One region of the Kosakonia sacchari SP1 genome, then DNA from elsewhere that is predicted to be linked to it. Evidence: predicted binding sites of a transcription regulator. Region 1 holds the regulator's gene; each other region holds the start of a gene.
What was found. The regulator PurR, encoded in region 1, represses purine synthesis genes. The targets are predictions, from matches to a motif close to CANGCAAACGTTTGCNTG.

Region 1 (5,981 bases):
GGGTACAATCCGGTACCCGTTAATGCATAATATTTATCGTATTTATCAAACAGCCGAAAATGAGTATAGGCGCCAAAATCCGGTGATTCAATAAAAAGCCATTAGCAAGCTAACCGCTGAGTTATTGATAGTCGCTTGCGCAACTATTAATGCTAATGCGACGAGTGAGCCACAACCTCTTTATCCGCCCGTTCATCCTGAGTGCGGCGCTGAAGCCGATAACCCAACGCGACCAGCAACACCATTGACACCATAACACTGGTCGTCGTCAGCAGTGGTGTGGCGATAAGCCACGAAACGACCAGACTTGCCAGGAAACATAACCCCAGTTGTAGCGTATTCTGCAAGGCGGCTGCGCGACCGGTGGCCTGCGGGAATGGGCGCAGCGCCTGCGCGACCACGATAGGGTAAATCGCGCCATTGGCCATTGCCATAAAGCAGAAGGGGATGAGTAGCGCGGTCAGCGACACGTCCGACATAAAACCGACGGCCCAGGTGGCGAGGACACTTAACGCGAAAGCCCCCAGCAGCCACGGCAGCAAGCGAAAACCCTGCCATTTCTGCAACGCGGCACGGCAACCGTAACCGCCCACCAAAAAGGCGATGGTTTGCGGCACATAACTGAGGCCAATAACCGATGGGCCATAACCCATTTCGTGAAGAATAAACGGCGAACCGGTCAGCCAGGCGAAGAAACTGGCCGAGCAGGCGGCATAGATAATCACATTCCCGCGATAGTCCCGGGCGCGCAGCAGATCCATAAAGGTCAGCGATTGTTCGTGGTGCTCAATCTTATTCGCCGGTGCTTTCAGTCGCCATGCCGGGATCATCAGAATCACTGTGATCGCCAGTAAGGTGGCGAAAATGGCCTGCCAGTTGAAATGCGCAAGGATCCAGGCTCCCAGCAGCGGTGCCAGAGCGGGTGTTAAACCAACGAGCGGCATAATGGTGGCGAAGATGCGATTGACGCGATGCGCGGGATAGTTATCCGTCACCAGCGCCTGCCAGCTTACTGTCGCGGCGCAGACGCCTACCGCTTGCACAAAGCGCAGCACCAGCAACAGGGTTGCATCGCGTACCCATAATGTTCCCAGACACCCCAGCGCGAAAATCGCCAGCCCGGCCAGCAACACCGGCTTGCGGCCATAGCGATCTGATAGTGGCCCCCATACCAGTTGCGCAATGGCAAAGCCCGCCAGAAACAGGCTTAAGGTTGCGCTAACCACCGCAGACGATGTGTGTAAATCTTGCTGTATCGCGCTGAAGGCGGGGAGGTACATATCAGTGGCTAAAAAGCCGAGCACGCTTAATCCCGCGAGCCAGACTAAAAATCCGTTGCCAGGTTGCATTAGTGTTTCTCTTTAATTGCAGGTAATCAGGGCTGTCGAGTGTAAGGAGTGCATTAGCGCTTGTGAAACGCTAATATTTGCGTAGTGGTTTCAAAATTTTTGCAGGCAGATTATGTGGTCAGAATATTCACTGGAAGTGGTTGATGCTGTCGCGCGCAATGGCAGTTTTAGCGTCGCGGCGCAGGAGTTACACCGTGTACCTTCTGCGGTGAGCTATACCGTGCGACAGCTTGAGGAGTGGCTGGCTGTTCCGCTGTTTGAACGCCGCCATCGTGATGTTGAGCTCACGCCTGCCGGGGTCTGGTTTTTGAAAGAAGGGCGAGCTGTTATCAAAAAAATGCAGATCACCCGTCAGCAGTGCCAGCAAATCGCCAACGGCTGGCGCGGGCAACTGGCAATTGCCGTCGACAACATCGTAAAACCTGAACGTACCCGGCAATTGATCGTCGATTTCTATCGCCATTTCAGTGATGTTGAGTTGCAGGTTTACCAGGAAGTCTTTAACGGTGTCTGGGATGCGCTTGCTGACGGGCGGGTTGAGCTGGCGATCGGCGCAACGCAGGCCATCCCCGTAGGTGGGCGTTATGCGTTTCGCGATATGGGAATGCTGAGCTGGAAATGCGTGGTTTCCAGTCGTCATCCGCTGGCGTCACTGGCAGGTCCGCTCAGCGACGATACCTTGCGCAACTGGCCTTCACTTATCCAGGAAGATACGTCCCGCTCGTTGCCGAAACGTATTACCTGGCTGCTGGATAATCAGAAACGCGTGATTGTCCCTGATTGGGCGTCGTCGGAGGCGTGCTTATCTGCAGGGCTGTGCGTGGGAATGGTGCCGGCACACTTTGCCCGCCCGCGGCTCGACAGCGGTGACTGGGTCGCGCTGAACCTGGAAAACCCCTTCCCGGACGCGGCGTGCTGCCTGACGTGGCAACAAAATGAGGCTTCCCCGGCGTTAAACTGGCTGCTGGAATATCTTGGGGACAGTGAAACGCTGAATGACGAATGGTTAAGGGAGCCGAATTAACGGCTCCGTAATAAGCGATTAGCGGCGATAATCGCGGAACGGGCCATCGGCCACTGAGCGACGCTCGACCAGGCGCGGATGCACTTCGATAGACTGCGACTCCTCGCGCTTGTTGACGATGCGATCAAGCAGCATGGTAAACGCCGTTTCTCCCAGCGAATCTTTCGGCTGGTGAATCGTGGTTAATGCCGGAGTGAAGAAGCGTGAGTTACGCACATTGTCATAACCAATCAGGGAAATATCCTGCGGTACGCGTAAACCCATCTCATCGGCAGCACACAGCGCGCCCATCGCCATAATGTCGCCACCGCAAAACACCGCAGTAGGGCGATGCGCCTGACCGAGGATTTGCTGCATCGCGCGATAGCCGGATTCCGGCTCGAAATCGCCCTGTACGATCCAGTTTTCCGGCACGGTGATAAGGGCTTCTTCCATCGCTTTCATAAAGCCAGCCAGACGGCCAGCGCCAGTGTTACGCTCCAGAGGGCCTGGGATCACACCAATATCGCGGTGTCCGCGATCAATAAGGTAGCGACCGGCCATATAACCGCCTTCGAAGGCGTTATCAATAACGGAGTCCGTAAAGTCGGCCTTCGCTTCGCCCCAGTCCATCACGACCATCGGAATATGGCGGTACTCTTCCAGCATGTTCAACAGCGATTCCGGGTATTCTGAACACATTACCAGCAAGCCATCGACACGCTTTTGCGCCATCATCGACAGGTAAGCACGCTGTTTTTCGAGGCTATTCCAGGCATTGCCAAGGATCAGGGTGTAACCCTTCTGGAAGCACTTTTTCTCTACGGCTTCAATAATTTCAGCAAAGTAGGCCGCTTCACTGCTGGTAGCCAGCAAACCGATCGATTTTGTGTGATTCACTTTCAGGCTGCGGGCGACAGCGCTGGGGGAATAGTGCAGCTCTTTAATCGCTGCCCACACGGCGTTGCGCGTCTCTTCGGCGACGAAACGGGTCTTGTTAATTACATGTGATACGGTTGTAGTGGAAACGTTTGCTCGTTTCGCTACGTCTTTAATCGTTGCCATCAGATATCACTCCAGACCATATCATAAGCTCCTGATAATACTTAAGGTAAACGTTTGCCTTTAATCACCCTGTACCCATCAAAGGGGGTGCGGTACGCCGGGAAAACGACACTGGACGTCAGGAGGGGAGTCAATGGCCGGTACGCTAATAAATTTAGCGTCGAATTTTGTCTGATCTTGAGCAAAAGGGGAAGTATTAAAACGTTTCTCCTGCGAATTCCCGCAAGATTTTTAAGATAATTTGTGCAAAAATGCGTTATCTCACTTTTTGTGGGGAAATTAAAAAGGGGAAAATTGATGAGCACCGATCTGAAGTATTCTTTAATCACTACCGTCATCGTTCTGAGCCTGATTGTTTTCGGCGGTCTGACTGCTGCACTGCATTGATCTATCGCGAGGGAGAGCCTCTTCTCCCTCGGTTTTCTGCCCCGCTATTGTTATCACCTCTGCAATAATCTTTTGTCATTCTGCTAACTTCTGTTTTTTGTGATAGCTGTCATACTTTTGACTTCAGCGACAGGGTCGCTAGTCGGCATGTCTTTTTTGGAGTCACAGATGAAAATTAATTTCCCTTTGCTTGCCCTGGCGATTGGCGCCTTCGGCATTGGTACTACCGAGTTTTCCCCGATGGGATTACTGCCGGTTATTGCCCGCGGCGTTGACGTTTCTATTCCGGCAGCGGGGATGCTGATTAGCGCCTACGCTATCGGTGTAATGGTTGGTGCGCCGTTAATGACGTTGTTGCTGTCTCATCGCGGCAGACGCAATGCCCTGATCTTTTTGATGGCAATTTTTACGCTTGGTAACGTGCTGTCGGCGATCGCGCCGGATTACACCACATTAATGCTGGCACGTATCGTCACTAGCCTGAACCATGGCGCTTTCTTTGGTCTTGGTTCGGTGGTGGCAGCAAGCGTGGTTGCCAAAGAGAAGCAGGCCAGCGCAGTCGCCACCATGTTTATGGGGCTGACCATTGCTAACATCGGCGGTGTACCTGCCGCGACCTGGCTGGGTGAAACCATTGGCTGGCGCATGTCGTTCATGGCCACTGCCGGGCTGGGTGTGATTGCTATGGCGAGCCTGTTCTTTTCGTTGCCGAAAGGTGGTGCTGGTGAGCGCCCGGACGTACGTAAAGAGCTGTCGGTACTGGTACGCCCACAAGTGTTGTCCGCATTGCTGACCACTGTGCTCGGCGCAGGTGCCATGTTCACGCTGTATACCTACATTGCGCCGGTACTGCACACCATTACCGATGCCACTCCCGTTTTTGTGACGGCGATGCTGGTGTTGATTGGCGTTGGTTTCTCCATTGGTAACTATCTCGGCGGCAAACTGGCGGATCGCTCGGTCACCGGCACGCTGAAAGGTTTTTTGATCCTGCTGATTGCCATCATGCTGGCGATCCCGTTCCTGGCGCGCAGTGAAGTGGGCGCAGCCATCAGCATGGTGGTGTGGGGCGCGGCGACGTTTGCGGTGGTTCCGCCGTTGCAGATGCGTGTCATGCGCGTTGCGCATGAAGCACCTGGCCTTTCATCTTCAGTCAATATCGGTGCCTTTAACCTCGGTAACGCGCTGGGCGCGGCAGCCGGTGGAGCAGTGATTTCCGCTGGGCTGGGTTATGATTTCGTCCCGGTTATGGGGGCGATTATTGCCGGGCTGGGTCTGCTGGTGGTGCTGTTCTCTGGCCGCTCTCAGCCAGAACGTGTCTGTGCCGCAGCAGAATAAATAGCACAAATGCAAAAAAGGAGGGGCTAGCCCCTCCTTTGTTTTATGCCGCGTTTATGCCGCTAAATTTTTGGCCACGAATGACCAGTTTACCAGCGCCCAGAAATGTTCGAGGTAGTTCGGACGCGCATTACGATAATCGATGTAATACGCATGTTCCCACACATCGACGGTTAACAGCGGGGTTGCGTCGCTTGTCAGCGGCGTACCCGCATTAGACGTTGAAACAATGGCTAATGCGCCATCCGCTTTTTTCACCAGCCACGTCCAGCCAGCACCGAAGTTTTTAACCGCAGCATCGGTGAATTGCGCTTTGAATTCGGCAAAGCTGCCGAAGGATTTGGCGATAGCCGCCGCCAGCTCACCAGCCGGTTCACCGCCAGCATTCGGAGCCAGGCAGTTCCAGTAGAAGGTATGGTTCCAGACCTGGGCGGCATTGTTGAACACGCCGCCTTCGCTGCTTTTCACAATCTCTTCCAGAGATTTACCTTCAAAAGCGCTGCCTTTGATCAGGTTGTTGAGGTTGGTGACATACGTCTGATGATGTTTACCATAGTGGTATTCCAGCGTTTCGGCTGAGATATGCGGCGCCAGGGCGTCTTTTGCATACGGTAATGCAGGTAATTCAAACGACATTGCTATTCTCCTTTCATTATTTTAATGACATCCAATAGCCCTACTGGATGTGCGGGTTAGGGTAGCAAATCGAAAGGTCACACAAAAGAGGGAGTTACCTGCCGCCGATGCGGCAGGTGAGGGGTTAGCGAATGGTTTTCGGCGTCACGACGCGACGCGCGCCGACATAATGACGCTGCCAGTAATCTTCACTCAGCGAGGTG
Region 2 (5,981 bases), 390 kb from region 1:
CAGAACGCATCACGATCGCGGCGGCCAGGTTCTCTTTGATCGGCGCCATCCCGGTGCGATCGCGGTAGCCGCGCAGGTGCAAACCTTCGCCGCTCAGATCAAGGGAGATATTCGCCGTATCCTGGTTCAGCCAGACGTTAATACGCAGATCCGGCATCTCACGTTCCACATTCGGACGCGGCAGATTTTTGCGGGTAAAGCTATCGACGATGGCATCTTTGACTTTCAGCGCCCCGTACTGACTGTTACGGATTTCATCGTTCAGGCCGCTAAAATGGACGGCGAAGGTTGCGCCCGGATTAAACATCTCTGTCCAGTTGATCGCCTGCACGCCGAGGTAGAGATCAAGATCGCTGTAAACCTTGCACTCCCCGAGCGGCAGCATAATGCGCGAAGCCAGACGACTCCACATCAGGCTCTGGTACAGGAGCCGCGTGTCCCCTTCAAAATGGACACCACCCTGAACCACCCGGCACTCAACAGCGCCGAGTTTTTCCAGTTCAGTTTTTAACAGCTCTTCCAGCCCGCGGGCCGTACTGGCAAACAGAGAAATCATAATGTCACTTACATTCAACGAAAATTGTTGCGCATTATAGCTAATCTGGCGTTCATGTCATAAAGTTGAGGGCTAATTTTCATCAGACAGGGGGAAGACGTGCCAACGCTTTCACGTCTTTTTATTCATCCGGTAAAATCCATGCGCGGTATTGGCCTGACGCATGCACTTGCCGATATCAGCGGCCTCGCTTTTGACCGTGTTTTTATGGTCACGCAACCCGATGGCACTTTTATTACCGCACGACAGTATCCGCAGATGGTGCGCTTTACGCCCTCACCGTTAACCGATGGTTTGCACCTGACCGCACCGGATGGTAGCAGCGCGGTGATTCGCTTTGCCGAGTTTGCGCTCGACGCCGCGCCCACGGAAGTGTGGGGTAACCACTTTATGGCCCTTATCGCACCCGAAGAGATTAACCGCTGGCTGAGTGGCTTTTTTGCGCGCGAGGTGCAATTGCGCTGGGTTGGGCCTGAATTAACCCGCCGCGTCAAACACCACGAGGACGTAGCGTTATCTTTCGCCGATGGTTTTCCGTATCTGCTGGCTAACGAAGCCTCGCTGCGTGATGTACAAAACCGTTGCCCGGCCAGCGTGAAAATGGAGCAGTTTCGCCCCAACCTGGTGGTAACAGGCGCGCAGCCGTGGGAAGAGGACAGCTGGAAAGTGGTGCGTATTGGCGAGGTGGTTTTCGACGTTGTGAAACCGTGCAGCCGCTGCGTGTTCACTACCGTCAGCCCGGAGCGCGGGCAAAAACACCCTTCCGGTGAACCTCTCGCGACCTTACAGCGTTTTCGCACTGCGCAGGACAATGGCGCCATCGATTTTGGTCAAAACCTGATTGCCCGTAACAGCGGTGTGATTCGCGTCGGCGATGAGGTAGTCGTGCTGGCAACGAGGCCCGCGAAAACATACGGCGCTGGCGAAGTCGAAGAGTCTGTTGAACAGGATGCACAACCCGCAGGGACGGTGGAAATCAACTGGCAAGGTCAAACATTTCGCGGCAATAACCAACAAGTGTTGCTGGAACAGCTGGAAAACCAGGGAATTCGCGTACCCTACTCGTGTCGCGCGGGGATTTGCGGTTGCTGCCGTATTCGCGTAGTGGAAGGTGAAGTCAGTGCGCTGAAGAAATCAGCGGTTGCGCCGGATGGTTCAATTCTCTGCTGTAGCTGTGTGCCGAAAACATCGCTGCGACTGGAGGCTTAAACCGCCTGTTCGAGCTGAATTGCATTGGTATGCAGCTGTGGTTTGAGGCGATCATTCATAATTTTAATCGCGTCGCCCAGTTGCATGGTGCGCCCGGCAATCACCACGCCGGGTTGCGCCAGCAGACACAACGCAGCATTTTCACCCGGTTCAACCACCAGCAGATTCACACACTCCTGCGTATCGCTCAGCCAGACACAAGCGCCTTCGCCCGTAACAGGCGTCCACAGGGAATCATGCGTCATAAAGTGCCAGCTTTTCGGCATTTGCGGCTTGAGGAAGCGAATCGCTACCAGCGCGTTAAGCACCAGTTCAGCCCGTTGCTCATTGGATAACGGCAAATCGCGGCATTTTTCATCGAAGGAGAAATAAAGCGCAGCATCATCAACACAAAAACCAGACGGCGAGAAAGCGTCTGGTGTCAGCATCTTACGGGCAAAACGAGAGCGAAATAACATGCCATTGGCTAAATCGAGCATCATGCGATCATGCTCATCATCAAAATACCAGCGCCAATTATCGTCAGGTTTAATTCGCATTTTCCTCTCCCCTTCCCCTAAACATCCTGTAACTTTTTCATCCTGTTTGCCGCCTCGTTTATTACCTAAATAATAAAAGACTAAAATGTTTAAATTAGCAACAGTGGTGGAATATAAAACAACCAGGGCGGGAAATAAAGCCCTGGTTGTGCAGGAAGGGATAAAAGATTAGATATGGGTAACGATTTCTTTAATCAGCGGTGGGCCTTTAAAAATAAAGCCCGAATAAATTTGCACCAGTGACGCCCCGGCGGCAATTTTTTCGCGAGCCGCTATCACCGAGTCGATGCCGCCTACGCCAATAATCGGCAAGCGCCCGTTTAATTCTTGCGACAACCGCCGAATAATTTCCGTGCTTTTTAATTGCAACGGACGGCCACTTAACCCACCCGTTTCGTCGCAATGTTTCATTCCCTGTACCAGCGATCTTTCAAGCGTGGTATTAGTGGCAATAACACCATCAATATTGTGACGAACTAAACTATCGGCCACCTGGATCAATTCCTCTTCAGAAAGATCTGGTGCGATCTTTACGGCTACCGGAACATATTTATGATGCAGGTTTTGCAGATCGTTTTGCTTATTCTTAATTGCCGTAAGCAGATCGTCCAGCGCTTCGCCATATTGTAGTGTGCGTAAACCGGGCGTATTCGGCGAAGAAATATTGATGGCGATATAACCGGCATAGGCATAGATTTTTTCCATACAAATCAGGTAGTCATCTTTACCCTGCTCGACGGGCGTGTCTTTATTCTTGCCAATATTAATGCCCAACACACCGTCGAAGTGTGATTTCTTTACGTTCTCAACCAGGTTATCCACGCCAAGATTATTGAAACCCATGCGGTTGATCAGTCCTTCCGCATCAACCAGACGGAAGATCCTCGGCTTGTCATTACCGGGTTGCGGGCGCGGCGTTACGGTACCGATTTCGATGGCGCCAAACCCCATCGCGCCCAGCGCATCAATGCACTCGCCATTTTTATCCATCCCGGCCGCTAACCCCAACGGGTTTTTAAAGGTCAGCCCCATGCATTTGACCGGCTTCTCCGGTACACGCTGACGTACAAGGGCTTCGAAAGGCGTGCCGGTAATTCGGCGTAATTGCTGGAACGTTAATTCATGAGCGCGCTCTGGATCGAGCTGGAAAAGGGCTTTACGAACGAAGGGGTAGTACATGAACTCTCCTGGATTCCCGGTTGCAAACCGGGGGCGTATTATCAGTGATTACCCGACGAAAGGGAATTGACCTGCGGCAAAAAAAGACGAATCGACGCAATCGTTTTCTCTAACCCCTCTCCTTTATGCAAATTTCAGCATATTTTCATCGAATAAATCATTTAGTGGAATAAATCGACTCTGCCACACTGCCTTCAATTGTTATGAATGTTATCTAAAAGCAAACAATTGGTTATAAGGAGCGATTATGAGAGTTATCACCCTGGCCGGAAGCCCGCGCTTTCCCTCCCGCTCCAGCGCGTTGCTGGAGTATGCCCGCGAGCGTCTGAATGCGCAGGAGATCGAAGTGTGTCACTGGCATTTGCAAAATTTCGCGCCGGAAGATCTCCTCTATGCCCGCTTTGATAGCCCCGCGTTGCAAACATTTATTGGGCAACTTAACGAGGCAGATGGGTTGATTGTCGCCACACCGATCTATAAAGCGGCTTACTCCGGCTCCCTGAAAACGCTGCTCGATCTACTGCCCGAGCGGGCGCTGGAAGGCAAAGTGGTGTTGCCGCTGGCCACTGGCGGCACCGTTGCGCACATGCTGGCGGTGGATTACGCCCTTAAGCCGGTACTCAGCGCGCTGAAAGCGCAAGAGATCCTGCATGGCGTCTTCGCCGATGATAGTCAGGTGCTAGATTATCAGCACAAGCCCAGTCTGACGCCCAACCTGCAAACCCGTCTGGATAAAGCGCTGGAAACTTTCTGGCAAGCGCTGCACCGCCGGGATATCCAGGCGCCGGATTTCCACCTGCCGCAAGGAGTCGCGCATGTTTAATCTGTTCAAAAACCGCGCACAATGGCTGGCATTAAGCGGTTTACTGACACTTTCCGCCTGGACACAGGCCGCCGAACCGGCACCGGAGAGTTTGCGTATTGGTTACCAGAAAGGCAGTGTCAGCATGGTGCTGGCAAAAAGCTATGACCTGCTGGAAAAACGCTACCCGAACACCAAAATCACCTGGACGGAATTCCCGGCAGGCCCGCAAATGCTGGAAGCGCTGAATATTGGCAGTATCGATCTCGGCAGCACGGGCGACATTCCGCCGATTTTTGCGCAAGCCGCTGGCGCGGATCTTCTGTATGTCGGCGTTGAACCGCCGAAGCCGAAAGCAGAAGTGATCCTTGTTGCCCAAAACAGCCCGATTAAAACGGTTGCCGACCTGAAGGGACATAAAGTCGCTTTCCAGAAAGGCTCCAGCTCACACAATTTACTGCTGCGCGCACTGCAACAGGCTGGGCTAAAATTCAGCGATATTCAGCCCGTGTTTTTGACACCTGCGGATGCACGTGCCGCGTTCCAGCAAGGTAACGTTGATGCATGGGCCATCTGGGATCCTTACTACTCGGCGGCCCTGCTTCAGGGTGGCGTGCGCGTATTAAAAGACGGCACCACACTGAAACAGACCGGCTCCTTCTATTTAGCGTCGCGTCCTTATGCGGAAAAAAACGGGGCATTTATTCAGGGCGTGCTGAATACCTTTAGCGAAGCCGACGCGTTAACCCTTAGCCAGCGTGACGAAAGCATCGCGCTGTTTGCCAAAACACTGGGGCTGCCCCAGCCGGTGATTGCCAGCTATTTCGATCACCGCCCACCGACCAAAATCTCACCGGTCGATGACACCACCGCCGCACTGCAACAGCAAACGGCCGATCTCTTCTATGAGAACCATTTGCTGCCGAAAAAAGTCGATATTCGCACCCGTATCTGGCAACCGGCCAACCAAGGAGCCAAGTCATGAGCTTAAATCTGTTCTGGTTTTTACCCACCCACGGCGATGGTCACTATTTAGGGACGGACCACGGCTCGCGCCCGGTAGATCATGCTTATTTACAACAAGTCGCGCAGGCGGCGGATCGTTTAGGGTTCAGCGGAGTGCTGATCCCCACCGGTCGCTCCTGTGAAGATGCGTGGCTGGTCGCCGCCTCACTTATCCCGGTGACGCAGCGGTTGAAGTTTCTTGTCGCCCTGCGCCCCAGTGTCACGTCGCCGACCGTCGCTGCACGCCAGGCGGCCACACTGGACAGGCTCTCAAATGGACGTGCGCTTTTTAACCTGGTGACCGGCAGCGATCCGCAGGAACTGGCCGGAGACGGCGTGTTTCTCGATCATACGCAGCGTTATGAAGCCTCTGCGGAGTTTACTCACGTCTGGCGTCGTCTGCTGGAAGGCGACACTGTAGATTTTGAGGGCAAACATATTCATGTGCGCGGCGCGAAACTCTTTTTCCCGCCGGTGCAGCAGCCGCGACCGCCACTCTATTTCGGCGGATCGTCCGATGTGGCGCAAGATCTGGCCGCTGAACAGGTTGACCTCTATCTGACGTGGGGCGAGCCGCCGGCGCAGGTAAAAGAAAAAATTGAACAGGTACGCGCCAAAGCCGCCGCCCACGGACGTAAAGTGCGCTTCGGTATTCGTCTGCATGTGATTGTCCGGGAAACGAATGCCGAAG
Region 3 (5,981 bases), 1.4 Mb from region 1:
CGTTCACGAATGGCGTCAAAACCGTTGCGGAACTTATCAAACCCAATGTGGCGCAGACGCGGCATCGGTTTGTTGACGAGGTTGGCTTTGCCGACATTCGGAAAACCAATAAAGTCTTTGAAGTTGTGGTAACGCCCGCCGGGAATAATGGAGTCATAACGGGAGATGGTCAGCTTTTCACGCAGCATCTCGACCATGGCATCGGGCATATCGCGCTGATAAACAAAACGCACCGGCTCGGCGGTCAGACGCTGTTTCAGGCTGGAGGACATCAGCTCCATCAGGCTCGATTCCATTTCGTGCACCAGGTCATATTCGGCGTCACGGGTCATTTTCATTGAGTAGGCGTTTAGCGCGTCATAATCGAAGAAGCCTTTAAAGATATCATCCAGGCAGTAACGCAGAATGTTATCCAGCAGAATCATCGGCTTGCGACGGCGCGGCGTTTCCGGCGGCAGGTTAACAAAGCGCGGTACTTTATCTGATGGGATCTCCAGCAGCGCGTAACGGATTTCGTCGCCGCGAATAATTTCTACCGCCAGGTAGGTGTAATCATCTTTTAAGAAGCGTACCAGGTTGGTTTCGCGGTTAATCAGCGTCGGGGTAATGTGCTGGCGCAAATATTGTTTGAAGTAATTGCGTAGCCAGCTCTGCTGGTTTTGCGAAAGCTGACGTTCGTTAATCAGGAAAATTTGATTACGCGCCATTTCCAGCAGCAGGTCGTTGTACAGGCTGTCGAACTCCTGATCGGCTTTCAGTACGCGGGATTGGATCTTGCCCAGCAGATGGCGGGAATTCGTGGTAACGCCTTGCTCTTCGCTAATGATTAAGCGGCGTTTCAGTTCAGCAAAACGGACTTTATAAAATTCGTCGAGGTTGTTGGAATAGATCCCCAAAAAACGCATGCGTTCGATAAGCGGGTTACTTTTGTCGGCGGCTTCCTGGAGAACACGTTCATTGAAGCACAACCAGCTTAGTTCTTTTTCGAGATATAACTTTTCCTGACCCATTCCTGTTTACACTCCGGTTCTTGCTCGGGACACGGCAAATCCTTCTCGCGCTCGCGGTGCCCTGACTGACAGGTGAACGTTGCTGGCGTCCCTTCGTATGACACAACTTATTATGGCGAGCTTTGCCGTCAGATGTCCAACTGTGCCAAAAAAGTATGACAGTAATCCGTTTTTCGCGTCTAAGGTGATGGAAATAAAGTAACTTTTTCTTTTTGCAGGGGAAGAGGAAAGAAACCCTGCCGTGGTGGGCAGGGTGAAAAGCGATAAATTGCAGTGATTATTCGTCGGCCGCATAGCCTTCAGGCGGTAAGCGCACACCATCCAGCCACGCGCTGTTGCTGTCCATTTTCAGGCGACCGTCAACAAACCAGTTGACCACCAGCGGGTAAATCGCATGTTCCTGCGACTGCACGCGCTCGGTGATCTCTTCTTCCGTATCACCTTCAAACACCGGCACTTTGGCTTGCAAAATCACCGGGCCGCCGTCCAGCTCATCGGTAACAAAATGCACGCTGGTGCCATGTTCTTCATCACCGTTTTCCAGCACCTGGCGGTGCGTGTGCAGGCCGGGATATTTCGGCAGCAGGGAAGGGTGGATATTCAGCAGACGTCCGGCGTAGTGCGCGACAAACGCCGGGCTGAGGATACGCATATAACCCGCCAGCACGACCACATCCGGGGCGTAGGCGTCGATTTCCTGCATCAGCTCGCGGTCAAACGCATCGCGGCTGGCGAACTGATCTGCGCTCAGCGCATGAGCGGGAATATTGGCTTCCCGCGCACGTTCAAGGCCGAACGCATCGGCCTTATTACTGAATACTGCCCGCAGGGTGCCGTTGATTTTCTTCTGTTTACAGGCGTCGATAATTGCCTGCAAATTGCTTCCGTTGCCGGAAATCAGCACCACGATGTTTTTCATTCAATAACCACACGCTCACTGGAATCGGATGCGTTGATGATACCGATTTTCCACGCGTTTTCACCTTTCGCATTCAGCAGCGTGATGGCTTTATCGGCTTCAGCCGCAGGAAGCGCAATCACCATGCCGACGCCGCAGTTAAAGGTGCGGTACATTTCATGGCGGCTCACGTTCCCGGCGTTTTGCAGCCAGTTAAACACGGCCGGCCACTGCCAGGAGGATTCATTGATTACCGCCTGGGTGTTATCCGGCAGTACGCGCGGAATGTTTTCCCAGAAACCACCGCCGGTCAGGTGGGCGATGGCGTGGACATCAACGTTTTCAATCAGCTCCAGCACGGATTTGACGTAAATACGAGTCGGCTCCAGCAGGTGATCGGCCAGCGGTTTGCCTTCAAGCTGCGTAGTCAGCGGATCGGTGCCGCTCACTTCGAGCACTTTACGCACCAGCGAATAGCCGTTGGAGTGCGGGCCGCTGGACGCCAGGGCGACCAGCACATCGCCGTCAGCCACTTTCGAGCCGTCGATGATTTCTGATTTTTCTACCACACCGACGCAGAAACCGGCGACATCGTAATCTTCACCGTGATACATGCCCGGCATTTCCGCTGTTTCGCCGCCAACCAGCGCACAGCCAGATTGCAGACAGCCTTCGGCGATGCCGTTGATCACGCTGGCGGCGGTATCGACATCCAGCTTGCCGGTCGCGTAATAGTCGAGGAAGAACAGCGGCTCAGCGCCTTGAACCACCAGATCGTTAACGCACATTGCCACCAGGTCGATACCGATGGTGTCGTGACGTTTCAGATCCATTGCCAGGCGCAGTTTTGTGCCCACGCCGTCAGTGCCGGAAACCAGTACTGGCTCACGATATTTTTGCGGCAGCGCGCACAGCGCACCGAAGCCGCCCAAACCGCCCATCACTTCCGGGCGACGGGTTTTCTTCACCACGCCTTTGATTCGGTCAACCAGAGCATTACCCGCGTCGATATCAACACCGGCATCTTTATAGCTGAGAGAGGTTTTATCGGTCACTGCTTGGGTCCCCACGCGTTTACTTGCGGTAGAAATAAAATTCGGCGCAATTCTAACAGCCAAGGCAAACGTTTGCGAGTCCATTATTTAAGGGCGCAGCGGATTCTTGCGATATACTCTTTTCCAGTCTGATTGATCGCGATCAAGCGCCTTCCTGTAGCGCAACGGAGAAAAAGCGGTATAATCCGGCGATTTTTTTTGTGGCTGCTACCTGTCAGGGGAAAGGAGAAGAGTATGAAGGTCGTGGAAGTAAAACACCCACTCGTCAAACACAAGCTGGGCCTGATGCGAGAGAATGACATCAGCACCAAACGCTTTCGTGAACTCGCCTCAGAAGTGGGCAGCCTGCTGACCTATGAAGCAACGGCCGATCTGGAAACTGAAAAAGTGACCATCGAAGGCTGGAACGGCCCGGTACAGGTTGATCAAATTAAAGGTAAGAAAATCACCGTGGTGCCGATCCTGCGCGCAGGTCTGGGCATGATGGAAGGTGTGCTGGAGCACGTACCGAGCGCGCGCATCAGTGTGGTGGGTATCTACCGTAATGAAGAGACGCTGGAGCCGGTACCGTACTTCCAGAAACTGGTATCCAATATCGACGAGCGCATGGCGCTGGTTGTTGACCCGATGCTGGCGACCGGTGGTTCGATGATCGCGACCATCGACCTGCTGAAAAACGCCGGTTGCCACAGTATTAAAGTGCTGGTGCTGGTTGCCGCGCCGGAAGGTCTGGCGGCGCTGGAAAAAGCGCACCCGGACGTTGAGCTGTACACCGCGTCGATTGACCAGGGGCTGAATGAGCACGGATACATTATTCCGGGCCTCGGCGACGCCGGCGACAAAATCTTTGGTACGAAATAACTGATTAGAAATCGAAAGCCGACTTTGATAGTCGGCTTTTTTTTGGAATTCATAACACTGCCCGCCGTTTTGGACGGGTGGACAACAACAACACTCAGAGGAAAACACTATGACGCGCCGTGCTATCGGGGTAAGTGAAAGACCGCCGCTTTTGCAGACCATCCCGCTTAGTTTACAGCATCTGTTCGCCATGTTCGGCGCAACGGTGCTGGTGCCAATCCTGTTCCACATTAACCCGGCCACCGTGCTGCTGTTTAATGGTATCGGGACACTGCTCTATATCTTTATTTGTAAAGGGAAAATCCCGGCCTATTTAGGTTCCAGCTTTGCGTTTATTTCCCCGGTGCTGCTGTTGCTGCCGCTGGGCTACGAAGTGGCGCTCGGTGGGTTTATTATGTGCGGCGTGCTGTTCTGCATCGTCTCGTTCATTGTGAAAAAAGCGGGTACTGGCTGGCTGGATGTGATGTTCCCGCCTGCGGCGATGGGCGCAATCGTTGCCGTCATCGGTCTGGAACTGGCGGGCGTCGCGGCGAACATGGCCGGTCTGCTGCCAGCGGAAGGGCAGTCTGCGGATTCCAAAACCGTGATCATCTCGCTGGTGACACTGGGCGTGACGGTGTTTGGCTCGGTGCTGTTCCGTGGTTTTATGGCGATTATCCCGATCCTGATTGGTGTACTGGCGGGCTACGCACTCTCCTTCGCGATGGGCGTTGTCGATACCACGCCGATTGCCCAGGCGCACTGGTTCGCACTGCCAACGTTTTATACGCCGCGTTTTGAGTGGTTTGCCATTTTCACCATTCTGCCTGCGGCGCTGGTGGTCATTGCCGAGCACGTCGGTCATCTGGTGGTGACGGCGAATATCGTCAAAAGAGATCTGATTCGCGATCCGGGCTTGCACCGCTCCATGTTTGCCAACGGCCTTTCAACCATCATCTCTGGTTTCTTCGGCTCCACGCCGAACACTACCTACGGTGAGAACATCGGCGTGATGGCGATTACCCGTGTCTACAGCACCTGGGTGATTGGCGGTGCGGCGATTATCGCCATTCTGCTCTCCTGTGTGGGTAAGCTCGCGGCGGCTATCCAGATTATCCCGGTGCCGGTAATGGGCGGTGTTTCCCTGCTGCTGTACGGGGTAATCGGCGCTTCCGGGATCCGCGTGCTGATTGAATCCAAAGTGGATTACAGCAAAGCGCAAAACCTGATCCTGACCTCCGTTATCCTGATTATTGGTGTCAGCGGCGCGAAGGTGCACATTGGTGCCGCCGAGCTGAAAGGCATGGCGCTGGCGACGATCGTCGGTGTGGGTCTGAGCCTGATCTTTAAGCTGATTAGCGTACTGCGCCCGGAAGAAGTGGTGCTGGACGCGCCAGAAGATGACGCGGCGAAGTCATAATCATCGTGCAGAATTGAACCGGGCCTCGCGCCCGGTTCAAACCTTGCAACATTTTGTGATAGACTCACTGCGTTTTTTGTAAGCCTTGTTGAGGTACCTCTGAACACGCCGGCACAGCTCTCCCTGCCATTGTATTTACCCGATGATGAAACCTTTGCGAGTTTCTGGCCGGGTGATAACCCCTCTTTACTGGCGGCACTGCAAAACGTTCTGCGCCAGGCGCACAGCGGATACATCTATTTCTGGTCGCGTGAAGGCGCGGGGCGCAGCCATTTGCTGCATGCCGCGTGTGCCGAACTCTCCCAGCGCGGTGATGCCGTTGGTTATGTGCCGCTTGATAAGCGTACCTGGTTTGTACCGGAAGTGCTGGATGGGATGGAGCAACTCTCGCTGGTGTGTATCGACAATATCGAATGCGTGGCCGGTGACGAGCCGTGGGAAATGGCGATTTTCAACCTCTACAACCGCATTCTGGAACAGGGCAAAACCCGCTTGCTGATAACCGGCGACAGACCGCCGCGCCAGCTTAACCTGGGGTTGCCGGATCTGGCCTCACGGCTGGACTGGGGGCAAATCTACAAGCTGCAACCGCTCTCCGACGAAGACAAATTACAGGCCTTACAGCTTCGTGCGCGGATCCGTGGGTTTGAGCTGCCGGAAGATGTGGGGCGGTTTTTGTTAAAGCGGCTGGACAGAGAAATGCGCACATTGTTCGATACGCTGGATGAACTGGATCGCGCGTCGATCACCGCCCAGCG

Region 2: the regulator PurR is predicted to act here: its motif matches at 3,577-3,594, upstream of pyrD (quinone-dependent dihydroorotate dehydrogenase).
Region 3: the regulator PurR is predicted to act here: its motif matches at 3,025-3,042, upstream of purM (phosphoribosylformylglycinamidine cyclo-ligase).

Annotation. Positions count from the first base shown of each region.
Region 1 covers NZ_CP007215.2:2,711,666-2,717,646, reverse strand. Annotated here, with positions in the region: gene punC (purine nucleoside transporter PunC) at 153-1,349, opposite strand; gene punR (DNA-binding transcriptional activator PunR) at 1,462-2,373, shown strand; gene purR (HTH-type transcriptional repressor PurR) at 2,392-3,417, opposite strand; gene cydH (cytochrome bd-I oxidase subunit CydH) at 3,715-3,804, shown strand; gene C813_RS35780 (MFS transporter) at 3,973-5,142, shown strand; gene sodB (superoxide dismutase [Fe]) at 5,197-5,778, opposite strand; gene C813_RS35770 (C40 family peptidase) at 5,903-5,981, opposite strand, start outside.
Region 2 covers NZ_CP007215.2:3,103,844-3,109,824, forward strand. Annotated here, with positions in the region: gene rlmKL (bifunctional 23S rRNA (guanine(2069)-N(7))-methyltransferase RlmK/23S rRNA (guanine(2445)-N(2))-methyltransferase RlmL) at 1-556, opposite strand, end outside; gene C813_RS37675 (YcbX family protein) at 656-1,765, shown strand; gene zapC (cell division protein ZapC) at 1,762-2,304, opposite strand; gene pyrD (quinone-dependent dihydroorotate dehydrogenase) at 2,473-3,483, opposite strand; gene ssuE (NADPH-dependent FMN reductase) at 3,731-4,306, shown strand; gene C813_RS37695 (sulfonate ABC transporter substrate-binding protein) at 4,299-5,270, shown strand; gene ssuD (FMNH2-dependent alkanesulfonate monooxygenase) at 5,267-5,981, shown strand, end outside.
Region 3 covers NZ_CP007215.2:1,338,427-1,344,407, forward strand. Annotated here, with positions in the region: gene ppk1 (polyphosphate kinase 1) at 1-1,010, opposite strand, end outside; gene purN (phosphoribosylglycinamide formyltransferase) at 1,288-1,929, opposite strand; gene purM (phosphoribosylformylglycinamidine cyclo-ligase) at 1,926-2,963, opposite strand; gene upp (uracil phosphoribosyltransferase) at 3,198-3,824, shown strand; gene uraA (uracil permease) at 3,934-5,223, shown strand; gene C813_RS29410 (DnaA inactivator Hda) at 5,323-5,981, shown strand, end outside.